Regions from separate parts of the Actinacidiphila sp. bgisy167 genome, predicted to be linked through region 2. Evidence: riboswitches for the same ligand, from Rfam matches in the RefSeq annotation. Region 2 holds a riboswitch; the other holds the start of a gene.
The links. A riboswitch is a leader RNA that binds a small molecule or an ion and turns the genes downstream of it on or off. The one in region 2 is predicted to bind thiamine pyrophosphate.

Region 1 (4,404 bases), on a different contig from region 2:
CAACCCACGTCCTCCAGCTTCCGGGCGAGCACCGGGTCGTCGTTCGTGTAGGGCAGCACGGTGAAGCCGTCCTCCACGAGGGTCTCCGCGGCGTCCAGCAGCTCCACAGGGTCGGGCAGCAGGGTGCGCTCGTCGGCGATCACCTCCAGCTTGACCCAGTCGGTGCCCAGCGCCTCCCGAGCCAGGCGCGCGGTGAGCACGGCCTCGCCCGCGGTGTAGCACCCGGCGGTGTTCGGCAGGACGCGGATGCCGTGCCGGGCGAGCACCGACAGCACCGACCCCTGGACCGTGGGGTCCAGCCGCCGCATCGCGACGGTGGTCAGCTCGGTCCCGGAGGCGAGCAGCGCCTGCTCCATGGCCTCCAGGCTGGGAGCACCGCCCGTGCCCATGATCAACCGGGAGTCGAAGGCGGTGCCGCCGATGGTCAGCGGGTCGTCGGCCATGGGGTCAGCCTCCCTGGACTGCGGTGAGGACCTCGACGCGGTCGCCGTCGCACAGCGCGGTCGCCGGCCACTGCGCGCGCGGGACGACCGTCTCGTTGAGCGCCGCCGCCACCCCGGAGGGGGCGGCGGTCAGGGTCGCGACGAGGCGGTCGAGGGTGACGCCCTCGGCGACCTCCCGCACCTCGCCGTTGACGGACACGGACACAAGGAGGGGCGCGGTCATGCGGGCTGCTCCTGGAGGGCGAAACGGTCGGGGGAGAAGGGCCGTGCCAGGGCGGGCGGCTGCGACCCGGTGAGGACGTCGGCCATGACGTCGCCGGTCAGCGGGGTCTGCAGGACGCCGTTGCGGTGGTGGCCGGTGGCGAGTACCAGTCCCTCGAGCGCGGCGCGGCCGAGCAGCGGGGCGTTGTCGGGCGTGCCCGGACGCAGCCCCGCCTGCGTCTCGGCCAGCGGGAGTTCGGTGATGCCGGGCAGCAACTCGTGGGCGTCGCGGAGTAGTTCGTACACCCCGCCGGCGGTGACGGTGGTGTCCCAGCCCATCTCCTCGCTGGTGGCGCCGACGACCAGTTCGCCGTTCTCGCGCGGCACCAGGTAGACGTGGCCGCCGCGGACCACGGCCCGCACCGTCCGCGAGAGGAAGGGCGCGTACGCCGGCGGCACCCGCAGCCGCAGCACCTGCCCCTTCACCGGCCGTACGGGCGGCAGTACCCGCGCGGGCAGCCCCTCGATCCGGCCGCTGAGGCTGCCGGCGGCCAGCACCACCGCTCCCGCGGCGATCCGGTTGCCGTCCTCCAGGACGACCCCCTGCGCGCGGTCGGCCACGACCTCCACCCTCGCCACCCGCGAGCGCCGGAAGTCCACGCCGGCGTGCTCGCAGGCGCGCACCAGTGCCGCCGCCAGCCGCCGGGGGTCGATCTGGTGGTCGCCGTCGACCCGCAGGCCGCCGTGCACGCCGGGGGCGAGCATCGGTTCCAGGCGGCGGCACTCACGGCCGCCGAGCCACTCGGATGCGAGACCCAAGGACTGCTGGAAGGCGTGGAGTTCGCGCAGTTGCGCGCGGTCGTCGGCATCCAGGGCGACGGCCAGGGTGCCGCAGGTGCGGTACCCGAGTCCCAGCCCCGTGCTCTCCTCCAGCTCCGCCACGAAGGACGGATAGCGGGCGGCCGCGGCGAGGTTGAACTCCAGCAGCGCCTGCTCGCCGTACTGCACCTCCGTGACCGGGGCCAGCATCCCCGCGGCCACCCGGGCGGCCCCGCCGCCCGGTTCCGGGTCCGCGACCACGGTGCGCAGGCCCTGCTGGGCGGCCCGCCACGCGGTGACCAGCCCGATGATCCCGCCGCCGATCACGACGACGTCATGGACCACGTCACGGGTGTCATGACGGTGCATGATGTTCCCGCTCCTCCCTTCGCCGGCATGACCCGGATCAGGTTCGTACGGTCGGCGGCCGCTCCAGCCGCCCTCTCAGCCCGGTGCGCCGGGCTCCCGCGAGTACTCCCCACCCACATTAGTACGCGCCGTCCGCGGCGAGTAGGGCACCGGTACGGCGGGCGGCGCCCCCGCGGCGCTACGGTGATCGCGTGACCAGCAGCAGCGGGCAGCGCGCCGTCGTCGTAGGGGCCGGGATGGCCGGAGTCCAGACCGCGGTCTCCCTGCGCGAGCAGGGATGGGGCGGCACGATCACACTGATCGGCGCGGAACGGCACGCCCCCTACGACCGGCCGCCGCTGTCCAAGGGCGTGCTCTTCGGCGCCGAGGAGGGCCCGGCACTCGACGTGGACTTCGCCGGCATCGGCGTCGAACTGCTGCTCGGCCGGCAGGCCGTCGCCCTGCGCCCCGAAGAGCGGCAGGTCCGGACCGACGGCGGCCCGGTCGCGTACGACAAGCTCGTCCTGGCCAGCGGTGCCGAGCCGGTCATGCTGCCCGGCAGCGAGGGCACGCCCGGCGTCCATGTGCTGCGCACCCTGGACGACGCCACCGCGCTGCGCCCGGTGCTGGAGAACCGGAACCGGGTCGTGGTGGTCGGCGCGGGCTGGATCGGCGCCGAGTTCGCCACCGCGGCACGCCACGCGGGGTGCGAGGTGACCGTCGTCGAGGCCGCCGACCGGCCGCTCGCCGGGGTGCTGCCCGCGCACATCGCCGAACGGATGCGCGGCTGGTACGCGGAGGAGGGCGTCGAGCTGCGCACCGGCGCGGTCGTCTCCTCCGTCGAGGCGGGAGCCGTACGCCTCACCGACGGCACCGTGCTCGACGCCGAGGCGGTCGTCGTCGGGATCGGCGCGCGGCCCGCCACCGGGTGGCTGGCCGGTTCCGGCGTCGCGCTGGGGCCGGACCGCTCGGTCCTCGCCGACGACCGGCTGCGCACCTCGGCGCCGGACGTGTACGCCGTCGGGGACTGCGCGTCCTTCCCGTCGGCCCGGTACGGGGAACGGCTGCTGATCCACCACTGGGACAACGCGGTGCAGGGGCCGCGCACCGCGGCAGCGAACATCCTGGGCGGCGACGAGACCTATGATCCCGTCCCCTATTTCTGGTCGGAGCAGTTCGGGCGTTTCGTGCAGTACGCCGGACACCACGGGGACGCCGATCCCATGCTGCTGCGCGGCGACCCGGACGGCCCCGCCTGGTCGGTGCTGTGGCTGCGCGAGGGCCGGCTGGTCGCGCTGTTCGCCGTCGGGCGGCCCCGTGACCTGGCCCAGGCCCGCAAGCTCATCGCCCGCGGCGCCCGCGTCGACGAGGCTTTGGCGGCCGACCCGGCGGTGCAGCTCCGGGCCGCGGTCGTCTGACCCGCGGTCGACCCGCGGCCCGGGGCAGGGGGCCTGCGGACCGCGCGGACCGCGTCCACGGGCCTCAGGGGCGCGGCGTACGCGTCAGGACGGAGCAACGGGTGGGCCGAGCGGTTCCATCGTGTCGGTCCGGGATGGCACGCTTGTCCTGTGACCGAGATCGACGCAAAGATTGACTCCCTCGTTCCCTCCTGGCTGTACGTCCCCGACGTCGCCGAGCGCCTCGGCGTGGAGGTGACCCGGGTCCGCCAGCTCATCAAGGAAGGCCAGCTCATCGCCGTGCGGCGCGGTGAGAACCGGGTGCTGATGATCCCCGCCGACTTCATCGGCGAGGGCAAGATCGTGAAGGGCCTCGCGGGCACCCTCACCCTGCTCAAGGACGACGGGTTCAGCGACGCGGAGGCACTGGAGTGGCTGTTCACCCCGGACGAGAGCCTGCCCGGCACCCCCGTCCAGGCGCTGCGTGACAACCGCGGCACCGAGGTGAAGCGCCGCGCCCAGGCGCTCGCCGTCTGACGCCCGACCCGCCGTACCCACAGCAGCCACCCGAGGGGGACCGCTCGCATGAGCACGCCCGTGAGCACCAGCACGAGCAGCAGTTCTGCCGGCGCGCCCGGCAGCAGCCGGGCCCGGCTCGCCGGCGCCCGGCTCTACCTGTGCACCGACGCGCGCAAGCGCCATGGGGGCCTGGCGGAGTTCGCGGCGTTCGCGGACGCCGTGCTGGCGTCCGGGGTGGACGTCATCCAGCTGCGCGACAAGGCCTTGGAGGCCCGCGAGGAGCTGGAGTACCTGGCGGTGCTCGCGGAGGAGTGCCGACGGCACGGAAGGCTGCTCGCGGTGAACGACCGCGCCGACGTCGCGCACGCCGCGGGGGCGGACGTCCTGCACCTGGGCCAGGGCGACCTGCCGGTGCCGGCCGCCCGCGCGATCCTCGGCGAGGAAGTGGTCATCGGGCGGTCCTGCCACTCCGAGGCCGAGGCGGCCGCTGCCGCCGTGGAGCCCGGTGCGGACTACTTCTGCACCGGGCCGGTCTGGCCCACCCCCACCAAGCCCGGCCGACCCGCCCCCGGCCTCGGCCTGGTCCGCTACACGGCGGGCCTGGGGACGGACCGCCCGTGGTTCGCGATCGGCGGCATCGACCTGTCCACCGTGGAGCAGGTGCTCGACGCCGGGGC
Region 2 (4,404 bases):
CTGCGCCCACAGGCCGCCCACCGTCCTTACGACCACGGCGTAGTTGAAGAAGACGTGGGCGAGGAGGATCGCCCACACCGTGGTGTCCAGGCGCACCCCCCACAGGTCGTCGAGCAGTCCGCCCCGCCCCAGCAGCGCCAGGAAGGCCGAGCCGACGACGACGGTCGGCAGCACGAAGGGCACGGTCACCACCGCGCGCAGCACCTGTTTGCCGGGGAAGTCGAAGCGGGCGAAGAAGTACGCGCCGGGCAGCGCGATCACCAGGGTCAGCGCGGTGGACGCGACGGCCTGCCAGCAGGTGAACCACAGCACGTGCAGGATGCCGGGATCGCCCAGGACGTCCGTGAACCGGCCGAACCGCCACCGCCCGCCCTCGCGGAGCCCGCGGGCGACGATGGCGGCGACCGGGTAGCCGAAGAACAGCCCGAAGAACGCCGCCGGCACGGCCATCAGACCGAGCCGTACGGCGAGCGAGCGGAGGGCCGCCGCCCCGGTGCTCCCCCGCTCGGCGGCCTTCGCTACTTCAGCACGAGCGAGGACCACGATGTGACCCACTGCTCCCGGTTCGCGGCGATCTTCTCCGGGGCGACGGTTGCCGGGTCGGCGATGACCGGCGCGTACTTGGTGAAGACCTCGGGCAGCTTGGCGTCGTCACGGGCGGGGTTGACGAACATGTTGAGCGGCATGTCCTCCTGGAAGGTGCGGCTCAGCAGGAAGTCCACGAGCGCCTTGCCGCCCTCGGGGTTCTTCGCGCCCTCGAGCAGCCCGGCGAACTCGATCTGCCGGAAGCAGGTGCCGGTCGCGACACCCGTCGGCCCCTGTTCGGGCTGCGTCTTCAGGCCGAGCACCTCGGCGGGCGGACTGGAGGCGTAGGAGACGACCAGCGGCTTGTCGCCCTTGCCGCCGCCGGCCCCCGAGAAGGTGTCGTAGTACGCCTGCTCCCAGCCGTCGACGACCTGGACGCCGTTCGCCTTGAGCTTCTTCCAGTAGTCCTCCCAGCCCCCGTCGCCGTACTTCGCGGTGGTGGCGAGGAGGAAGGCGAGGCCCGGGGAGGAGGTGGCGGCGTTCTCGGTGACCAGCAGGTCCTTGTACTCGGGCTTGACGAGGTCGTCGAGGGTCTGCGGCACGGGCAGCTTGTGCTCGGTGAAGTACTTCCGGTCGTAGTTGACGCAGACGTCGCCGAAGTCGATCGGGGTGACGCGGTGCTTGCCGGCGTCGAGCTGCAGCGCGGCGGGCACCTTGTCGAGGCCCTTGGCCCGGTACGGCGCGAACAGGCCGTTGTCCAGGGCCCGGGACAGCAGGGTGTTGTCGACGCCGAAGAAGACGTCGCCCTGGGGGTTGCCCTTGGACAGCACGCCCTGGTTGACCGCGGCGCCGGCGTCGCCGCCGCGCAGCACCTTGACGGTGTAGCCGGTCTGGTCGGTGAACGCCTTCAGCACGCCCTTCGACGCGGCGAAGGAGTCGTGGCTGACCAGGGTGACGGTCTTGGAGGCGGCGCCACGGCTCTCGCCCCCGGCCGTGTCCCCGCTGCTGCCGCAGGCGGCGAGCACGGTCGCGCCCAGCGCGACGGCCAGTGCTGTGCCGGCCGCACGCCGACGAGTGCTGCTCATGTGGTGACTCCCTACGCCGGTATGACCCGGATCAGGTCCGAGGGTCTGCGGCCGAGCCGCACTCTCAGCGCTTCGCGCGCTCCCCTGTCGGATGTTCTTTTGTGTGCTCTAGGTGACGTCCCGGCCAATGGCCGGAAACGACCGTCACCATAGCAAGCGCGAATCAGCGCTCGGAAGCCGCCAGCTGTCCGCAGGCGCCGTCGATCTCCTGCCCCCGGGTGTCCCGGACGGTCACCGGCACGCCGTGCGCCTCCAGCGCCGCCACGAACGCCCGCTCGTCCTCCGGCCGCGAGGCCGTCCACTTCGAGCCGGGGGTCGGGTTCAGCGGGATCAGGTTGACGTGCACGCGGCGGCCCTTGAGCAGCCGGCCCAGCAGGTCGGCCCGCCATGCCTGGTCGTTGATGTCCCGGATCAGCGCGTACTCGATGGAGACTCGGCGCCCGGACACGTCCGCGTAGTGCCACGCGGCGTCCAGCACCTCGCGCACCTTCCAGCGGGTGTTCACCGGCACCAGGGTGTCGCGCAGCTCGTCGTCGGGCGCGTGCAGTGACACGGCGAGCCGGCACTTGAAGCCCTCGTCGGCGAAGCGCAGCATCGCCGGGACCAGCCCCACCGTCGACACGGTGATGCCCCGCTGGGAAAGTCCGAGCCCGTCCGGTTCCGGGTCGGTCAGCCTGCGGATGGCGCCGACGACGCGCTTGTAGTTCGCGAGCGGCTCCCCCATGCCCATGAACACGATGTTGGACAGCCGCGCGGGCCCACCCGGGATCTCCCCGTCCCGCAGCGAGCGCATGCCCGCCACGATCTGGTGCACGATCTCGCCGGTCGACAGGTTCCGGTCCAGCCCGGCCTGGCCGGTCGCACAGAAGGGGCAGTTCATGCCGCAGCCGGCCTGCGAGCTGATGCACATCGTGACCCGGTCCGGGTAGCGCATCAGCACCGACTCGACCAGCGTCCCGTCGAACAGCCGCCACAGCGTCTTGCGCGTGGTGTCGTTGTCGGTGCTGCTGTGCCTCACCACGGACATCAGGTCCGGCAGCAGCCCTTCCGCCAGCTTCTCCCGTGCCGCGGCGGGGATGTCCGTCCAGGCGGCGGGGTCATCGGCGTACCGGGCGAAGTAGTGCTGCGACAGCTGCTTGGCGCGGAACGGCTTCTCCCCCAGCTCCGCGACCGCCTCCCGGCGCTCCTCGGGCGAGAGATCGGCAAGGTGCCGCGGCGGCTTCTTGGCTCCGCGCGGCGCGACGAATGTGAGTTCTCCGGGTGCAGGCATGGTGCGTCCAGTGTCGCAGATCGTTTGGGGCCGCCCAGGTCAGATGGGTGAGGCTCCTGTCACTCTCAGGTGGCTTCTGGATACAGTCGGATTCTGGCGTCTACGCCATCGAGCTGGACTCGTCCGGGCGCCGGCCAGGACGCCAGGGGCCGGCCAACGCACCAGAGATCTCCTCGCACTCTTCGCGCCGACCAAGAACAATTCCGGTCATCGGGACGGACACATTCATCGAGTGCCGCTGGGATCGCCGGCTGGACGAGGACGACCGCATCTGGTAAGGGCATCGACCTCGCGCACCTCTACAAGGGGCGCTCCTAGGGCGCCTTTCCCTCTGACTCCCCGTGCGTTCTGGCACGAACGCACGACTATCGCGGGGTGCTCAGCAGATCGTCCGTCCTGACGTCGAACTCATCCGTCCCGTCCACGGCGGCGACGCTGTGGGGGTCAGTAGAGACCTTGACCACGCCGCCGGCTGTGAGATCGGTGAAGGGGGCAAGCACCCTGCAGTCCACGGTGACCTCCACCGGATACGTTGTGTCAGGTCCATGGTCCGGACCGCCGAAGATCGGGCATTTGTCGATGATCGTCCACGCGCGGTCGTGAGCGTCGGTCAGCGTGACCTCGACCCATCCCGGAAAGTCGTCATCGGTCAATCTGGTCGCCACACAACGTAGCGGGATCATGGCGCCCCCTCGGCTTCACATGCTCTTGTCAGTTCTGGGAGTGCTGCGGCAAGCGTCCCACCTGGGCGGGTCTGTCGCGTCCGGCTCATGACCTGCGCCGATGGCTTGACGGCTCCGGGGCCTCGTGCAGCTCCGACCCCGCCCCCCTTCCCAGCGGTTGGTGTCCGCCCGACCTTCTGACAGCCAGATCGGTCAGCAGGGGCCACAGAGGTCAGTTCGGCGGGCGCGGCGGTCCGCTGATGTCCCCGTACGTCAGCAGTGGTACAGACGGTGCGGATCATAGAGGGCAACGGATGCCGCGACAGTCAGGAGGGCCAGCCAGCCCTGAGCCTTGAGTACCGCACACAACTTTTGCCTTACCGGTGGCTTCGCTGTCGACATCCGATAGGCGAGCATGAGGGAGGTCACGCCGACGATACCCAGGGCCGTGCAGGCGATCGGCACGACGGGGTCGAAGCGTGCCTGTGAGGTTTCTGGCACTTCACCGGGGACGATACAGCCGGAAGAAAACGCCACCGATATCCAGGCCGGAAAGACCAGAGCGGCGGCAATTCCAGCCACCTCCTTCAGCACGAACCTGAGGACGGTCCCCCGAATCGGCGCTGCTTCTTGCACGGTCTCCGGCACTGCCCACTCCCCCTTGCCGTGTGCGTGCCGAAACCGATCGAGTCCGGCACGGATGAGTTTCACGCTCTTGCTCGTACGGATCAAGGTCGGCGGGTGCGACGAGCAGTGGGCCTGTTCGCGATCACCAGACGGTGGGCCCGGCCGCTGACAGTCCGCTGCTCATGCCCCCTCTCCTCCGCTCGGCAGCACGGAACGCACGCCCCGCGCCACTTCT

Region 1: another riboswitch for thiamine pyrophosphate. It lies ahead of thiO (glycine oxidase ThiO); the one in region 2 lies ahead of AC3ET4_RS10195 (thiamine ABC transporter substrate-binding protein).

Annotation. Positions count from the first base shown of each region.
Region 1 is NZ_JBYIQP010000069.1:6,282-10,685, reverse strand. Features, by position in the region: gene AC3ET4_RS23215 (thiazole synthase) at 1-443, opposite strand, end outside; gene thiS (sulfur carrier protein ThiS) at 448-666, opposite strand; gene thiO (glycine oxidase ThiO) at 663-1,832, opposite strand; TPP riboswitch at 1,829-1,942, opposite strand; gene AC3ET4_RS23200 (NAD(P)/FAD-dependent oxidoreductase) at 2,069-3,229, shown strand; gene AC3ET4_RS23195 (Rv2175c family DNA-binding protein) at 3,380-3,745, shown strand; gene thiE (thiamine phosphate synthase) at 3,794-4,404, shown strand, end outside.
Region 2 is NZ_JBYIQP010000018.1:87,663-92,066, reverse strand. Features, by position in the region: gene AC3ET4_RS10200 (ABC transporter permease) at 1-450, opposite strand, end outside; gene AC3ET4_RS10195 (thiamine ABC transporter substrate-binding protein) at 519-1,610, opposite strand; TPP riboswitch at 1,602-1,706, opposite strand; gene rlmN (dual-specificity RNA methyltransferase RlmN) at 1,774-2,880, opposite strand; gene AC3ET4_RS10185 (hypothetical protein) at 3,246-3,563, opposite strand; gene AC3ET4_RS10180 (hypothetical protein) at 3,816-4,253, opposite strand.